Regions from separate parts of the Neorhizobium tunisiense genome, predicted to be linked through region 1. Evidence: riboswitches for the same ligand, from Rfam matches in the RefSeq annotation. Region 1 holds a riboswitch; each other region holds the start of a gene.
What was found. A riboswitch is a leader RNA that binds a small molecule or an ion and turns the genes downstream of it on or off. The one in region 1 is predicted to bind thiamine pyrophosphate.

Region 1 (4,209 bases):
TATGTCGAAACTCGCAATCCCAATATAGCGATCGCCAAGCCGGTCGAGGGGCAGGCGCTTTCGATGAACGTCGCCTGCATCACCGAAGGCACGAAGAACCAGAAGCTCGCGGAAGAGTGGATCAACCTGCATCTCTCCGAGCCCTGCATGCTCGCCTATGCACGCCAGATCTATTACTCGCCGACCGTCAGCAACATCACTGTCCCGGACGACCTCAAGTCGAAGCTCGTGCTCGGCGACGAGCAGGTCAGCAAGCTCGTCGATTTCGATTGGGACGTGATCAACGCCAGCCGCGCCAAGTGGCAGGCGAAATACGATCGGGAGATCGCGGGATGAACCGTTGGATCGGGCCGGCGCTTGCAGCGCCGGTCACCCTTTGGCTGCTTCTGTCCTTTGCGGCGCCGATGTTCGTGGTCCTCGTGCTCTCCCTGCACGAGTATCCCGATCCTTTCGGCCCGCTGTTCCTGGCGCCGTCGATCGCCCAGTTCCGGGATATCGTCTCCGACAGTTTCTATTTCGGCGTCGTTTCCGAAACCATCCTGCTCGGCCTCGGCGTCACCGTCATCACCGCGCTTCTCGGTTATCCGCTCGCCCACTGGCTGGCGCGCATGCCGGTGAAATACCGCGCGGCCGCGTTCGCGGTCATCCTCATTCCGCTGCTCACCAATGTGGTGGTGCGCTCGCTCGGCATCATCCTGCTGCTCGCGCCGGAGGGGCTGATCAATTCGGTCACCGGCCTCGTCGGCATTCCGCCGGCCCGGTTCATGCTGTTCACGCATGGCGCGGTTGCAGTCGCGCTGGCGCAGGTCTTCCTGCCGTTCATGGTGCTGGCGCTTTACGACAACCTGCAGAACACGTCTCCGCGCGTGCACGAGGCGGCTCAGAGCCTTGGGGCGTCTCCGGCGGTCCGGTTCCTCACCGTCGACCTGCCGCTCTCGCTGCCCGGCCTGCGCTCCGGCGCCGTCATCGTTTTCCTGATGGCGACCACGGCCTATGTCTCCGCGTCGCTGCTCGGCGGCAAGAAGGTCTGGACGACCGGCATGCTGGTGCTGCAGGAGGCGATCAAGAACCTCAACGCGCCGCTTGCCGCAGCCCTTGCGATCATCATGACCGTCACCGGTCTCGCCTTCGCGGCGCTTTGCGCGTATTCGCTCAACCGCCTGATGCCGTGGCTGAAGGGCAAGCCCAGCAATCCGTGGAGCATTCCGCGCTGGATCGTGCCTGTCATCAATATCCTCGGCCCGATTGTTTCGAAACTGCTGCTCGCCACCTCGCTGCTGCTCCTGCTGCTGCCGCTGGTGCTCGTCTGCATCCAGAGCTTCAACGACGTGCCGCAGGCGACGGCTTCCGGTTTTCGTGGCTTCACGCTGAAATGGTACGAGGCCGTATTCTTCGCGGGCACCTATGCGGATGCCTTCTGGGTGTCGGTGCGGCTCGCCGTCAGCTCCATGCTGGTGGCGCTGGCGCTCTCGCTGCCGGCAGCCTTCGCGCTTGCCCGCTATCCCTTCAAGGGCCGGTCCGCGCTGCTGACCTTCTGGCTGCTGCCGATGTCGCTGCCGCATGTGGCTATCGGCGTCGGCATGCTGCGGCTCTTGCAGATCTATCTGATCGTGCCGCCGTTCCTCGGCCTCGTGGCGATCCATGTGATCGTCATCCTGCCCTTCGCGATCACGCTGCTGACCACCTCGGTCATGGGCCTCGACCGGGCGCAGGAGGAAGCGGCCGCAAGCCTCGGGGCAAGCCCCGCGCGGCGGTTCTTCCTGGTCATCATGCCGGGACTGGCGCCAGGGCTGTTTGCGGCCGGCATCGTCGGCTTCCTCCTGAGCTTCGGCGAGGTGACCGTCACGAGCTTCCTCACCACCGCCCGACTGACGACCCTGCCGGTGCGCATCTACTCGGAATCGACCTTCAGCCTTGAGCCGACCGCGCATGCGATCTCGGCGGTGCTGATCGTCTTCACCGTCATCGCGCTGGTCCTGGTCGGCAGGGTGGTTCGCCTCGACCGTCTCTACGCACGATAAATGGGAAACGACAGCGGGCCGGTCGTCCGGCCTGCTTGACAGGCATACTGAAAACCGACAGTTATCGTCTCAATTCCGAGGGGGGCATCTTGACGATGCTGAGATGGCGGTGAGCCGGACCCTTGAACCTGATCCGGGTCATGCCGGCGTAGGAACGGAAATAGGCGTCGCCCGACGATTTTTTCTCTTCTCCGCTTCACCTGGATCTCCGTGATTGAGCTGATCTGGAGATCGACCGATGACATCCATTCTTTCCGTATCCCCCCGCGCGTCTGTGGTCGTCACGCGTAGGTCCGGCGCCTAGCATCATGCGCGCGTCTCACGCGGTGATCGGCCTCGTCCTGCTTGTCGCTCTCTGGCAGGCCGGCGTCTGGCTGTTTACTCCACCCCGCTACATCCTGCCGTCTCCGATTGCGGTGGTCTCCGCATTCTCGCGGCAGCCGGGTTTCCTGCTGCAGAATAGCGCCGTGACGCTGACGGAAATCGCGCTCGGCTTGGTGATCGGTGCTGGCCTCGGTGCCGCCACCGCCTTCGGCGTTGCGGCGCTGCCGCGGCTGGGTCGTCTCGTCTGGCCGATGGTGCTAATCCTGCAGGCTTTTCCGGTCTTCGTGCTGGCGCCGATCCTGGTTCTTTGGCTCGGTTTCGGGCTTGCCTCGAAAGTAGCGATGACGACGATCATCATCTTCTTTCCCGTTGCGTCGGCCTTTGCCGATGGTCTTCGCCGCACCGATCAGGAAATCCTCGACGCCGTCTCCCTGGAGGGTGCAAGCCACTGGCAGACGCTGGTCTCGATGCGGGTGCCGCTGGCGATCCCGAGCCTCGTCTCGGGCCTCAGGGTCGCGGCCCCGCTGGCCCCGCTCGGTGCGGTTGTCGGCGAGTGGGTCGGCGCCTCTGGCGGGCTCGGTTTCGTCATGATCCAGGCCAATGCCCGCATGCAGACCGACACGGTGTTTGCGGCGATGGTCATACTCGCCATACTCACCCTAACCTTAAGGCTTCTCATCGACCGGCTGACCGCCGGTCTCGCCCCCTGGGCCAGCGAAGCCGATCCAGCACCCTCATCCGCATCAAGGAGTTCCGTCCGATCATGATCCGTATCCTCACCGCGTCCTTCATCGCGCTCGCCAGTCTGGCCGCGCCCGCTTCCGCGCAGGCGGCCGACAAGCTCAGCGTGCTGCTCGAATGGTTCGTCAATCCGGACCATGCGCCGATGGTGATCGCCCAGCAGCGCGGCCTGTTTGCCGATGCCAATCTGGACGTCGAGCTCATCCCGCCGTCCGACCCTTCCGCGGTACCGCGTCTTGTCTCGGCCGGTCAGGCGGATATCGGCATCCATTACCAGCCTAATCTCTATCTCGACCACGAGGCTGGCCTGCCGCTGGTGCGGTTCGGCACCCTGGTCGAAACTCCGCTGAATACCGTCACGGCTCTGGCGGACGGTCCGATCAAGAGCCTCAAAGACCTCAAGGGCAAGAAGGTGGGCTTTTCCGTCACCGGCTTCGAGGATGCCATGCTGAAGCGCATGCTGGCTTCGGAAGGCCTTTCCAACGACGATGTGGAACTGATCAACGTCAATTTCTCGCTGTCGCCCTCGCTGATCGGCGGAAAGGTGGACGCGACGCTCGGCGGGTTCCGCAATTTCGAACTGACCCAGATGAAGCTGGAAGGCCATGCCGGCCGCGCGTTCTTCCCGGAGGAGCATGGCGTTCCGGCCTATGACGAGCTGATCTTCGTCACCCGTCGTGATTTGGCCGCCGACAACCGGCTGCCGCGTTTCCTGCACGCCGTCGAACAGGCCTCGATCTTCATCACCAATCATCCGCAGGAAGCCTGGCAGCTTTTCATCAAGGCCTATCCGAACCTCGACGACGAGCTGAACCGCACGGCCTTCTTCGATACGCTGCCGCGTTTTGCCAAGCGCCCGGCCGCACTTGACCAGGGCCGTTACCAGCGTTTCGCCGCCTTCATGCAGGAAATGGGGTTGATCAAGGCCGTGCCTCCAATCGCAGACGTCGCGGTCGAAATCAAATAGGCCAAGTCGCTGATATCGTTTGATTTGAACTTCGGGGTTCGCGTAACGTGATTTCCATGCCAGATAGGCTTTCAACGTTACGTACCCCGGAGTTTTCTTGGCCATCGGACTTGCTCATGCGGAACTGATCGCGGTTTTGTCCGCCGTCACCGGCGA
Region 2 (4,209 bases), on a different contig from region 1:
CGAATCTGGTTTGCGACGAAGGCGGCAGGCACCGCGTGTACGCCCGTGACCCCTTGGGTATTTTGGGCCGTCAGCGCGGTCAATGCCGCCATGCCGTAGGTGCCGCGAGCCGCGAAGGTTTTCAGGTCCGCTTGTATGCCAGCTCCGCCGGAGGGATCCGAACCGGCGATCGACAGGACGTTTTTGATGGTCATGCGCGAGCCCTTTCGATTTCCGCGGCGATCCTGTGGGCCGCCGCTTTCGGATCGGGCTGGCCGCAAATCGCGGACACCACCGCGATGCCCTTCGCGCCGGCGGCAAGTGCCGGGCCGGCATGTTCCGCCTTGACGCCGCCGATCGCGACGGCCGGGACAGGAGCCATGGCGACGATACGGGCGAGGCCGTCGAAGCCGATCGGCTGCTTGTGATCCGGCTTGGTACCGGTCGCAAACACCGGCCCGATGCCGACATAATCGACCACCGACGGATCCACCCGCCGCGCCAGCTCCTCGGTTTCCACAGAAAGGCCGAGGATCATGCCGGTACCGATGTGCTGCCGTGCCATCGCGGCGACCATGTCGCCCTGGCCGACATGCAGGCCTTCCGCGCCGATCGCGATCGCCGCCTCGACGTCGTCGTTGATGATGAGAGGCACGCCGGTGCCTGCCAGCACCGCCTTCAGCGCCCTGCCGGTTTCGATCATTTTTGCCGTATCCGCCTGCTTGTCGCGAAGCTGGACGATGGTGGCGCCGCCGGCGACCGCCAGCCGGGTCGTCTCGACCATGCCGATCCCGTGGCAGAGATCCGGGTCGAGGACGAGGTAGACGGAAAGGTCGAACATCTTGGTCATGCCGGGACGATCCTTGCCTGGGCATCGAGCGACTCGCCGGTCAGGGCCGCGAGGCGGTCAAGGAAGATGGGGGAGAAGAAGCCGGGGCCGGACGCGGTGAGGGTTGCTTCCTCGCCCGCGACGGCAAACATGGCGAGTGCGGCGACCGTCGCGTCGAAGGGCTTGTCCGTGCTGGCCGCAAAGGCACCGACAAGGCAGGTCAGCGAGCAGCCGAGTGCGGTAACGCGCGGCATCAGGGCCGAACCGCCGAGGATGCGGACCGAGCGTCGGCCGTCGGTGACGAAATCCACCTCGCCGGTAACTGCCACCACGCAGGCCTTCTGCTGGGCAATGGCAATGGCCGAGTCTTCGGCCGCCACGACGCTGTCGCCGCTGTCGACGCCATGGCCGCTCGACTGGCCGCCGGCAAGCGCAATGATTTCCGACGCGTTGCCCCGTATGACCGTCGGCCGCAACTCCATGAGCTCGGAAAGTGCCGCGCGGCGATAGGCAGTGGCGTAATGGGCGACGGGATCGAGCACCCAGGGCCTGCCGGCCTCGGTGGCGGCTTCGGCTGCCATCTTCATGCCGGCCAGGAAATCCGGCGACAGCGTTCCGATATTGATCGTCAGTGCCGCCGCGATGCGGGCGAATTCGCCGGCCTCTTCCTTTGTGTGCACCATGGCGGGAGAGGCGCCGGCCGCAAGCATCACGTTGGCGGCGATGTTCATCGCCACGAAATTGGTGATGTTCTGGACGAGCGGATTTTTGGCGCGCATGGCGGTGAGCAATTGGCCGGGGGTCTGTCCAAGGGGCATTGTCGTGTGCATGTCTGCCTCGTTCGGCGGGGCAGGCGCGGGGCGCAATGGTGAACGCCCGAACGACTCCCTCCGCCAGCATGATCTGGTTCAGGTTCTAAGGGTGCTTCTCAGCCCGGCTTTGCCGGACGCCCCTGTCTTCACCATGGCTTACAGCAAAGATAATGCGCTTCGCCAGCGATTTTTTCTGATTTTTGGCCTTGCAGCTCTAGTTGCTAGAGGTTGTAGAGACGGGGCTCGATCCAATGGGAAAGAGACGATGAACGCGACGACACAGGCACGATACAAGGTTGGCGGCATGGATTGCGCCAGCTGCGCGACGAAGATCGACACCGCGGTGCGCCGCATGCCGGGTGTCGAGGACGTGTCCGTTTCGGTGGCTTCAGGCACGATGACGGTGAAGCATGACGGGACCGGCGATCTCGTCGCAATCGAGAAGAAGGTCGTGGGGCTTGGGTATTCGCTCAGGGCCTTGGGAAGAGGCAAACTCCCGGTCTCCCCCCTTGCGGGGGAGATGACAGAAGGGGGTGGTGCCGCGAACTCAATGGCCGAAGAGCACGCCGCGGCACCCCTCTCTACCCTGCCGGGCATCTCCCCCTCAAGAGGGGAGATCGGCAAGGCGCACGACCACCACCATCATGACGGTGGGCACGACCACGCCCATCATGATCACGGCCACGGCACAACGGAAATCGAAGGCCCGTACGGCCATGATCACGGGCCGATGGACGGGCCGTGGTGGAAATCGGTGAAGGGCCGCCTGACCCTCCTGGTCGGCATTGCGTTGGCCGCGGCTTACGGGATCGGCCATCTCTTCCCGGCCTATGACACCTATATCTTCACCGCCGCAATGCTGACCGGTCTCGTGCCGATCGCACGCCGCGCCGTCATGGCCGCGCTCGCCGGCACGCCGTTTTCGATCGAGATGCTGATGACGATCGCCGCCGTTGGCGCGATCGTCATCGATGCATCCGAAGAGGCTGCCGCCGTGGTCTTCCTCTTCCTCATCGGCGAACTGCTCGAAGGGGTCGCGGCCGGCAAGGCGCGGCAGAGCATTCGGAGCCTGACGGCACTGGTGCCGAAGAACGCGCTTCTCGAAGAGAATGGCCAGGCCCGCGAAGTGCCGGCCGAGAGCCTTGCCGTCGGTGCGATCATCCTCGTTCGTCCCGGCGACCGTATTTCCGCGGACGGCGTGATCGTCGCCGGCGAAAGCGCGATCGACGAAGCGCCTGTGACGGGTGAAAGCACGCCGGTTGCCAAGGGCATCGACGACGCGGTGTTTGCCGGCACGATCAACGGCGATGCCGCCTTGCGAGTGCGCGTCACGGCAGCTGCCGAGGACAATACGATTGCCCGCGTGGTGCGGCTGGTCGAGGAGGCGCAGGAAAGCAAGGCCCCGACCGAGCGCTTCATCGACCGTTTCTCGCGTTATTACACGCCGGGTGTCGTTGCCGTTGCCGCTTTGGTCGCCATCCTGCCGCCGCTCGTTGCCGGTGCGTCCTGGAGCGAGTGGGTCTACAAAGGCCTGGCGATCCTCTTGATCGGCTGCCCCTGCGCGCTGGTGATCTCGACGCCGGCGGCGATCGCCGCATCGCTGTCGTCAGGTGCCCGCCGCGGCCTGCTGATGAAGGGTGGCGCGGTGCTGGAAACGCTCGGCAAGATCACCGCCGTCGCGCTCGACAAGACCGGCACGCTGACAGCGGGTAAGCCTCAGGTGACAGACGTGATCGCCTTCGGCCGCAATGCGGAGGACGTGCTGCGCTTTTCCGCCGCGCTCGAGACCGGCTCCAGCCATCCGCTCGCCGTCGCCATCCTCGCCAAGGTGGCCGATGACGAGGTGGAGGTTCCCGCCGCGACCGATGCCAGGGCGCTCAGCGGCAAGGGCGTTACGGCTGTCGTCGAAGGCCAGGAGGTTTTTCTCGGTTCGCCCAAGGCCGCAGCCGAGCGGGTGTCGCTGCCGATGGCCCATTCCCGGCGGATCACCGGCCTCAACGACGAAGGCAAGACCGTCTCGGTCCTGATCGTCGGCGGGGTCCTGGCCGGCGCCATCGCCATGCGCGACGAACCGCGCGCCGACGCCAAGTCCGGCCTCAAGGCGCTGACCGACGCCGGCATCAAGACCGTCATGCTGACCGGCGACAACGCCCGCACCGCGACCGCGATCGGCAAGGACCTTGGCATCGAGGTGCGCGCCGAACTGATGCCGGAAGACAAGAGCCGCATCGTTGGCGAACTGAAGCGCCAGGGCTTCGTAGTGGGCAAAGTCGGCGACGGTATCAACGACGCACCGGCGCTCGCTGCCGCCGATGTCGGTATCGCGATGGGGGGCGGCACCGACGTCGCGCTGGAAACCGCAGACGCCGCAGCACTGCACGGCCGGGTCGGCGACATCGCGGCAATGATCGAATTGTCGAAGCGGACGATGCGCAACATCTACCAGAACATTTCGATCGCGCTCGGCCTGAAGGCGGTCTTCCTGGTGACCACCATCATCGGCGTCACAGGGTTATGGCCGGCGATCCTCGCGGATACCGGGGCAACGGTGCTGGTGACGATCAATGCGCTGCGGCTGCTGCGGGTGAG
Region 3 (4,209 bases), on a different contig from region 1:
AACCATCTGGACTTGCCGACCATCGAATGGCTGGAAGACGAGCTGCGCAAGACGAGAAGCGCGCTCGTGGTAATCTCGCATGACCGGCGTTTTCTCGAAAAGGTCTCGAACGCCACCGTCTGGCTCGATCGCGGTACGTCGCGGCGCCTCAACCGCGGTTTCGGCGAATTCGAAGCCTGGCGCGATGAGGTCCTGGAAGCCGAAGAGCTGGAGCAGCACAAGCTCGGCAAGGCGATCGAGCGCGAGGAACACTGGCTGCGTTACGGCGTCACCGCACGCCGCAAGCGCAACATGCGCCGCCTCGGCGAGTTGCAGACGATGCGCGGCAATTACCGCGGCCACAAGGGGCCGCAGGGTACGGTCCAGGCGACCGTCAGTGAAGGCCGCGAATCCGGCAAGCTGGTCATCGAGGCCGAAAACATCACCAAGAGCTACGACCGGCCGATCGTCGCGCCTTTCTCGATCCGCGTGCATCGCGGCGACTGCATCGGTCTCGTCGGACCGAACGGCGCCGGCAAGACGACGCTTCTGAAAATGCTGACCGGCCAGCTGGCGCCCGACACCGGCACCGTCAAGCTCGGCACAAACCTGGAGATCGCCACGCTCGACCAGAAGCGCGAGGACCTGGACCCCGAGGACACGCTGTCCCATTATCTGACGGACGGACGCGGCGAAACGCTGCTGGTCAACGGCGAACAGCGGCATGTCGCAGGCTACATGAAGGATTTCCTGTTCCAGCCGGAGCAGATCAGGACACCGATCAAGAACCTGTCCGGCGGCGAGCGCGCCCGGCTGATGCTCGCCCGCATCATGGCAAGACCCTCGAACCTCCTGATATTGGACGAACCGACCAACGACCTCGACATCGAGACGCTGGACCTGCTGCAGGAAATCGTCGCCGGTTACACCGGCACCGTCATCCTCGTCAGCCACGACCGAGACTTCCTCGACCGCACCGTGACCTCGACCATCGCCCCCGCCAATCCCGATGCACCGGATGGCCGCTGGATCGAATATGCGGGCGGCTACACCGATATGCTGGCACAGCGCAAAGGTGCGCAGGAAGAAAGGCGTCGCGCGGAAAAGGCGGACAAGGCAAAAACCGATGCCGCGGCTCCCACCGCTGAAGCCCCCCGCAGCAAGGGCAAGCTCTCCTTCAAGCAGAAATTCGCGCTCGAAAACCTGCCGAAGGAAATGGCGAAAGCCCAGGCCGAGATCGCCGTCCGCGAGAAGAAAATGGCCGATCCCAACCTCTTCACCAAGGATCCCGCCGCCTTCAACAAGCTGGCCGCGGAGATGGAAAAGCTGCGTCAGAGCATCAGCAAAATGGAGGAAGAATGGCTGGAGCTCGAAATGCTGCGTGAGGAAATCGAAGGCTGATTTTCGATTTGTTAAGCTTAACAGGTAGTTAGCTGAAAAAAGTTTTGTCGCGGACCGGAACATATGATGTCCCGAGACGTTCTGGGTGCGAACAGTGGTCGAAATGTCCCGGGGACGGATCGGCCTGCCGGGAACCGATCAACCGAATGGGGACATCCAATGCTGACAAATGTTACGCGTCGTCGGCTGGCCACTGAGGCGATGAATCAGCGAGTTATGATCGTCGAAGACGAGTTTCTGATCGCGCTCGATGTGGCCGAGACGATCGAATCCATGGGCCTGAAAGTCGCCGGTTTTGCCAATGCCCGCAAACATGCGCTGGCTCTGGCTGCCCATGCCGATATTGCTCTGGTGGATGTCAATCTCTCCGACGGCCGGACCGGTCCGGAAATTGGCCGCGAGCTTGCCGAACAATATGGCATCACCGTAGTTTTCATGACGGGCAATCCGGAAGATGTGGAAGACGGCGTCAAAGGCTCGCTCGGCGTTCTCACCAAACCGGTCATGCCCGATGTGGTCGAGAAGGCGATCGGCTACGCCGTCGCCAACCGGCTCGGCGGCATGGCGGTCGTTCCGCGTGAACTGAAAGTGTTTTCTCAGAACCGCTGAGAAATCTTGATCCTGCGGGATCCGCCCGTAGCCGGCAAGAGGCCGCCTCTTGCCAGCCATTCCCACCACCGCTAAATCTGATCCGCTCTAACGGGGTGCCGCGCGTTTTCACGCGGCTGAGAGGCCTTCGGGCCAACCCGCGGAACCTGATCCGGTTAACACCGGCGGAGGGATTAGACGGCTCTTCATCAGCGCCTGGTCCCCTTTGTCACCAAAACGAGGAGACGCTCATGCGCGGGACCATTCTTTCGATATTCGCGGCCGCGGCCGTCTTTTCCCTGTCCGCGCCCGCCGAAGCGCAGGAAAAGACGCTGACCGTCTACACCTACGAGAGTTTCATTTCCGACTGGGGACCAGGACCCAAGGTCAAGGAGGCGTTCGAGAAGACCTGCGCCTGCAAGCTCAATTTCGTCGGCGTCGCCGACGGCGTGGCGCTTCTCACCCGCCTGAAACTCGAAGGCCCGGGTACCGATGCCGATATCGCGCTCGGCCTCGATACCAACCTGATCTCCGAGGCGAAAGCGACCGGCCTCTTCGAGCCGCATGGGCTCGACGCCTCGGCGGCCAAGGTCCCTGGCAATTACAGCGACGACACGTTCATCCCCTACGACTACGGCCATTTCGCCATCGTCTACGATGCGCAGGCGATGAAGAACCCGCCCAAAAGCCTCAAGGAATTGGTCGAGGGCGATCCGGCGCAGAAGATCGCCATCGAGGACCCGCGCACCTCGACACCGGGCCTCGGCCTGCTGCTCTGGGTGAAATCGGTCTATGGCGACAAGGCTCCGGAGGCCTGGATAAAGCTTCGCAGGCGAGTGCTGACCGTCACTCCCGGCTGGTCGGAAGCCTACGGCCTGTTCACCAAGGGCGAAGTGCCGATGGTGTTCTCATACACGACCTCGCCGGCCTATCACATGATCGAGGAGAAGACAGACCGCTACCAGGCCGCCTCCTTCTCCGAAGGTCACTATATCCAGATCGAAGTCGCCGGCATGCTGAAGGGGGCGAAGGACAAGGATCTGGCGAAACAGTTCCTGAAATTCATGGTGTCTCCGGCCTTCCAGGACGTCATCCCGACCACCAACTGGATGATGCCAGCTGCCAAGACGTCCGAGCCGCTTCCCGACGCCTTCGGCAAGCTGGTTCAGCCAGCAAAGACGTTCCTGATGGGCTCGGACGAGGTCGCCAGGAACCGGCAGGCCTGGATCGACGAATGGCTGACCGCCATGAGCATGAACTGATCCGATGCTGACGCGCGCTGAACGGAGAAGGGGGATAGGCTGGGGGCTGCTGAGCCTTACCGGAATCGCCTTCTTCGTCGGCATGGCGGTCGCCGCACTTCTGTCCTTCGATGCCGGCAGCACCCAAAGCCGGCTGTTCACCGCTTATACCTGGCGAATTCTGCGCTTCACCCTGTTGCAGGCGGCTCTCTCGACACTCCTGTCGGTGGTTTTCGCACTCCCCGTCGCCCTCGCGCTCGCGCGCCGCCCAGGTTTTCCGGGCCGCATCTGGATCATACGGCTGATGGCATTGCCGATGGGCCTGCCGGTGCTGATCGGCGCGCTGGGCCTGATCGGCATCTGGGGCCGGCAAGGAGTAATGAACAGCCTGCTGTTGAAACTGGGCCTTGAGCAACCGGTGAGCATTTACGGGCTATCCGGCATCTTGATTGCACATGTGTTCTTCAACCTGCCGCTCGCCGCAAGGCTGTTGCTGGCGGCACTGGAACGGTTGCCGGCGGAATATTGGCTGCTTTCGTCAGGCCTGGGGATGAAACCCTTTTCCGTCTTCCGTTTCATCGAGTGGCCGGCGGCGCGCCGGGTCATCCCCGGAATAACGGGCTTGATCTTCATGCTCTGCGCCACGAGTTTCACGCTCGTCCTGGTGCTTGGCGGCGGGCCGGCCGCAACGACGCTTGAAGTAGCGATCTACCAGTCGCTGCGTTTCGATTTCGATCCGCCGCGCGCCATAGCGCTGTCGCTGCTGCAGATCGGCATTACGGCGCTCATACTGATCGCGATCTCGTTTCTTCCAGCCCCTGACGACGCTGGCGTGACCGCCGGCCGGGCGACCCGCCGGTTCGATGGCCGAACGTTGCCGGCAAGGCTTTGGGATACGCTCGCTATCCTGCTCGCCACGACATTCCTGATCCTGCCGCTCGCATCCATCGTTGGCGCAGGCGTCCAGGCCAATCTCTGGGGCCTCGTCAACAGCGCCGCC
Region 4 (4,209 bases), on a different contig from region 1:
GGAAATCCGCATCGAGCAGAATTTCGGACCGCACATGGAGCAGAAATGCGCCACCTTGTGCGCCTCCTTGGGTAGCGTCTCGTCGTGGAAGGAGCGTGCCGTTTCCGGATCGAGCGAGAGATTGAACTGATCCTCCCAGCGAAACTCGAACCGGGCGCGCGACAGCGCATCGTCCCGCACCTGCGCCGCGGGATGGCCCTTGGCGAGATCGGCTGCGTGTGCAGCGATCTTGTAGGTGATCACGCCCACCTTGACGTCGTTGCGGTCCGGCAGGCCGAGATGTTCCTTTGGCGTCACGTAGCAGAGCATGGCGGTGCCGAACCAGCCGATCATCGCAGCCCCGATGCCCGACGTGATGTGGTCGTAACCCGGCGCGATATCGGTAGTCAGCGGACCGAGCGTATAAAACGGCGCCTCGCCGCAGACGGCGAGCTGCTTGTCCATATTGGCCTTGATCTTGTGCATTGGCACATGGCCAGGGCCTTCGATCATCACCTGGCAATCCTTCGCCCAGGCGATTTTCGTCAGCTCACCGAGGGTTTCCAGTTCCGCAAACTGCGCCGCATCGTTGGCATCGGCGATCGAACCCGGGCGCAGGCCATCTCCAAGCGAGAAGGAGACGTCGTAGGCCCGGGCGATGTCGCAGATTTCCTCAAAATGCTCGTAGAGAAAACTCTCCCTGTGATGGTGCAGACACCACTTGGCCATGATCGAGCCGCCGCGGGAAACGATGCCGGTGACGCGGTTGACGGTGAGCGGGATATAGGCGAGCCGCACGCCCGCATGGATGGTGAAGTAGTCGACGCCCTGCTCGGCCTGCTCGATCAGCGTGTCGCGATAGACTTCCCAGGTGAGGTCCTCGGCAATGCCGTTCACCTTTTCGAGCGCCTGGTAGAGCGGCACGGTGCCGATCGGCACCGGCGAATTGCGGATGATCCACTCGCGGATATTGTGGATGTTGCGGCCGGTCGACAGGTCCATGACCGTATCGGCACCCCAGCGGATCGCCCAGACCATCTTCTCGACTTCCTCGGCCATCGACGAGGTGACGGCCGAATTGCCGATATTGGCATTGATCTTCACCAGGAAGTTACGGCCGATGATCATCGGTTCGGATTCCGGGTGGTTGATATTGGCGGGAATGATCGCCCTGCCTTCGGCGACTTCGCGTCGAACGAACTCGGGCGTCACGAAGTCCGGCACATGGGCGCCGAAACTTTCGCCGTCGCGGATGAGTGGCTCGCTGGCCGCCTGCCGGCCGAGGTTCTCGCGGATGGCGACGAATTCCATCTCCGGCGTGACGATGCCGGCCCGCGCATAAGCGAGCTGGGTGACGGCCCTGCCCGCCTTCGCCTTGAAGGGCTGGTTGCGGACCGGGAATTCCGGCGTCAGGTGGCTCCCGGACACGAAGCCGTTGTCCTCCGGCCTGACGATACGGCCCTCATAGGCCTCGACATCGCCGCGGGCGGCAATCCAGCTTTCGCGCAGGCGCGGCAGGCCGGCATCAATGCTGATCGCGGTGCCTTCGGCGGTATAGGGTCCGGAGGAATCGTAGACGGTGACCGGCGGTTCGCCGGAGGTCGGATGCAATGCGATCTGGCGCATCGGCACGCGGATGTCCGGATGGATCGTTCCTGCTTTCAGGACTTTCGTGGAAGCGGGAAGCGGGCCGGTGGTGACGACCGGGGTAAGCTTGGTGGCTGCGATATTCATGGCTCAAGGCTCCAAGGTTTGACGTTTGGAGACCCAGTTCCAGTGTTGGAATGATGGAAAAACACCCCGGAATCCGAAGGACGGTTTCCCGTCCTTGTTACCGCAGCGCCCGCACCGTCCCTACGCCAGTATGAACTGGATCAGGTTCAACGGGTCACTGCGCCTCGGCCGGCCAAAGCCGATCCGACCAGCAGTATCTCAGCCCCTTGGCGGGACCCCCCTGGTGAATGGCGCCATCAGAAACCCGCGGGCCGTTGATGTCAAGCCGAGCCATGCCGATGGCGATCGATCGGATTTTACGGAATCCCGCAGCCCTAACTTCACGACGTTTATTACCGGAATCTTATGCTTTCCTGCGTAGTAAAGTCTCCAGCGATGAACGCAGAATTCGAACGATCCGGAGACGTCGAGATGAACGAGACCATTCGCGAATTGCTGACACGGGTAGGCGGCCTTCCGGTCGCGGTGACTGACCTGGAAGACGGCGCCGACCTTTATGCGGCCGGCCTCTCCTCCTTTGCATCGGTGCAACTGATGCTGGGCCTCGAAGAGGCCTTCGACATCGAGTTTCCCGACAGCCTTTTGAACCGCAAGTCCTTCGCCAGCATAGCTGCGATCGAGCAGACGGTTTCGCAGATCCTGAAAGCCCGCGAGGCCGCTTGAGATGAGCCTCCCCGCCTTTGCCGCCGACATGAGCCTGAGCGCCCGCGCTCACCGCGTGGCAGCCGTTGCGGCTGAATTTGCTGACCAGGTCGACCATGACGGCCGCTTCCCGCGCGAGGCGGTCGATGCCATGAAGGCCGAGCGCCTGATCGGAATACAGATCCCGGCCGCATTCGGCGGCGAGGGTGCCTCGATCACCGAGATCGCCGAGGTCTGCTCCATCCTGGGACAGGCCTGCGCCGCAAGCGCCATGGTTTTCGCCATGCACCAGATCAAGGTTTCGAGCCTGGTGGAACACGGTGGCGACAGTGAATGGCACAGGGACTTCATGCGCGAACTTGCAGGCCGCCAGCTTCTCGTCGCCTCCGCGACGACCGAGGGCGGCATCGGCGGCAATATGCGCAACTCGATCTGCGCGATCGAGGTCGAGGGCGATGCCTGCCGCCTGACGAAGGATGCGACGGTGATTTCCTACGGCGCCCATGCCGATGCGATCATGGTCACCTCGCGCTCCAACGAGAACGCCGCTCCGACCGACCAGGTCATGACCGTCTTCAGACAAGGCCAGTATACCCTGCAGAAGACCGTCGACTGGGATACGCTCGGCATGCGCGGCACCTGCTCGGACGGTTTTCTCTTCAGAGGCGAAGCGCCGTCCGTCCAGATCTTTCCAAAGCCGTTCGCCGAGATCGCGGCGCAATCGATGCTCGCCACCTCGCATCTCCTCTGGAGCGCGGTCTGGTACGGGATCGCCGCCGACGCGGTACTGCGCGCCCAGGCCTTCGTGCGGGCCGCCGCCCGCAAGGCGGGCGGCACCCAGCCGCCCGGCGCGCTGAGGCTCGCCGAAGCCTCGAACCTGCTGCAGCTCCTCAAGGCCGGCATCCTCTCCGGCCTGAAGATCTACGCGGATGCCAAGGCGGATCACGACCAGCTGTCGTCCATGGCTTTTTCGATCGCCATGAACAACGTCAAGCTGGCCTCTTCCGAGACGATCCTGACCATCATCAACCAGGCGATGATCATCTGCGGCATCATGGGCTACAAGAACGGTACGCCTTACAGCCTCGGCCGGCATCTGCGCGATGCGCATTCCGCCCAGCTGATGATTTCCAACGACCGCATTCTCGGCAATACGTCGACCATGCTGCTCGTTCAGAAACCGGACACCAGCCTGCTCGGCTGACGCCCCTATCATTTCAGATGTAAACCATTGAAAAGAATGAGGTAAAGCCATGGATATGCAAGTTTCCTTTCTCGACCGCCTGTTCGATGCAGGCCTGCTGATCGAGACGGGCGTCGACGGACTGTATGGCCGCAGCGGCCAGTTCGAAGACGTCATCGCCGCCTTCGAGCGGTTGATCGACAAGGTTGGCGGTGCCGACGGTGCCGAGGCGATGCGCTTCCCGCCCGGCATGAACCGCGCCTTCTTCGAGACCAGCGGCTACATGAAGAGCTTTCCGCAGCTCGCCGGCACGGTCCACTCGTTCTGCGGCAACGAGCTCGACCATATGAGCCTCCTGAAATGCATGGAGGTCGGCGAGGAGGACTGGACCAAGGGTCAGGAAGCGACCGACATCGTGCTGACGCCGGCCGCCTGCTATCCGCTCTATCCGACCGTTGCGCGCCGCGGCAACCTGCCCGCCGGCGGCAGCCTCTTCGACCTGCAGAGCTACTGCTTCCGCCACGAGCCCTCCAAGGATCCGGCCCGCCAGCAGCTGTTCCGCATGCGCGAATATGTCTGCATGGGTACCGAACAACACGTCACCGATTTCCGCCAGCTTTGGATGGATCGCGGCGTCGAGATGATGAGGTCGGTCGGCCTCGACGTCACCA

Region 2: linked by a shared signal. The riboswitch ahead of thiM (hydroxyethylthiazole kinase) and the one ahead of ABCW43_RS13830 (ABC transporter permease) in region 1 are both predicted to bind thiamine pyrophosphate.
Region 3: linked by a shared signal. The riboswitch ahead of thiB (thiamine ABC transporter substrate binding subunit) and the one ahead of ABCW43_RS13830 (ABC transporter permease) in region 1 are both predicted to bind thiamine pyrophosphate.
Region 4: linked by a shared signal. The riboswitch ahead of thiC (phosphomethylpyrimidine synthase ThiC) and the one ahead of ABCW43_RS13830 (ABC transporter permease) in region 1 are both predicted to bind thiamine pyrophosphate.

What each region holds. Positions count from the first base shown of each region.
Region 1 is NZ_JBDIUU010000002.1:953,753-957,961, forward strand. It holds gene ABCW43_RS13820 (ABC transporter substrate-binding protein) at 1-336, shown strand, start outside; gene ABCW43_RS13825 (ABC transporter permease subunit) at 333-2,021, shown strand; TPP riboswitch at 2,090-2,193, shown strand; gene ABCW43_RS13830 (ABC transporter permease) at 2,330-3,112, shown strand; gene ABCW43_RS13835 (ABC transporter substrate-binding protein) at 3,109-4,053, shown strand; gene ABCW43_RS13840 (NUDIX hydrolase) at 4,151-4,209, shown strand, end outside.
Region 2 is NZ_JBDIUU010000008.1:96,001-100,209, reverse strand. It holds gene thiD (bifunctional hydroxymethylpyrimidine kinase/phosphomethylpyrimidine kinase) at 1-194, opposite strand, end outside; gene thiE (thiamine phosphate synthase) at 191-829, opposite strand; gene thiM (hydroxyethylthiazole kinase) at 826-1,626, opposite strand; TPP riboswitch at 1,677-1,772, opposite strand; gene ABCW43_RS21920 (heavy metal translocating P-type ATPase) at 1,886-4,209, shown strand, end outside.
Region 3 is NZ_JBDIUU010000003.1:185,413-189,621, reverse strand. It holds gene ABCW43_RS14995 (ABC-F family ATP-binding cassette domain-containing protein) at 1-1,380, shown strand, start outside; gene ABCW43_RS14990 (response regulator) at 1,540-1,989, shown strand; TPP riboswitch at 2,071-2,179, shown strand; gene thiB (thiamine ABC transporter substrate binding subunit) at 2,220-3,230, shown strand; gene thiP (thiamine/thiamine pyrophosphate ABC transporter permease ThiP) at 3,235-4,209, shown strand, end outside.
Region 4 is NZ_JBDIUU010000012.1:187,259-191,467, reverse strand. It holds gene thiC (phosphomethylpyrimidine synthase ThiC) at 1-1,713, opposite strand, end outside; TPP riboswitch at 1,813-1,945, opposite strand; gene ABCW43_RS27875 (acyl carrier protein) at 2,125-2,376, shown strand; gene ABCW43_RS27870 (acyl-CoA dehydrogenase family protein) at 2,378-3,559, shown strand; gene ABCW43_RS27865 (amino acid--[acyl-carrier-protein] ligase) at 3,609-4,209, shown strand, end outside.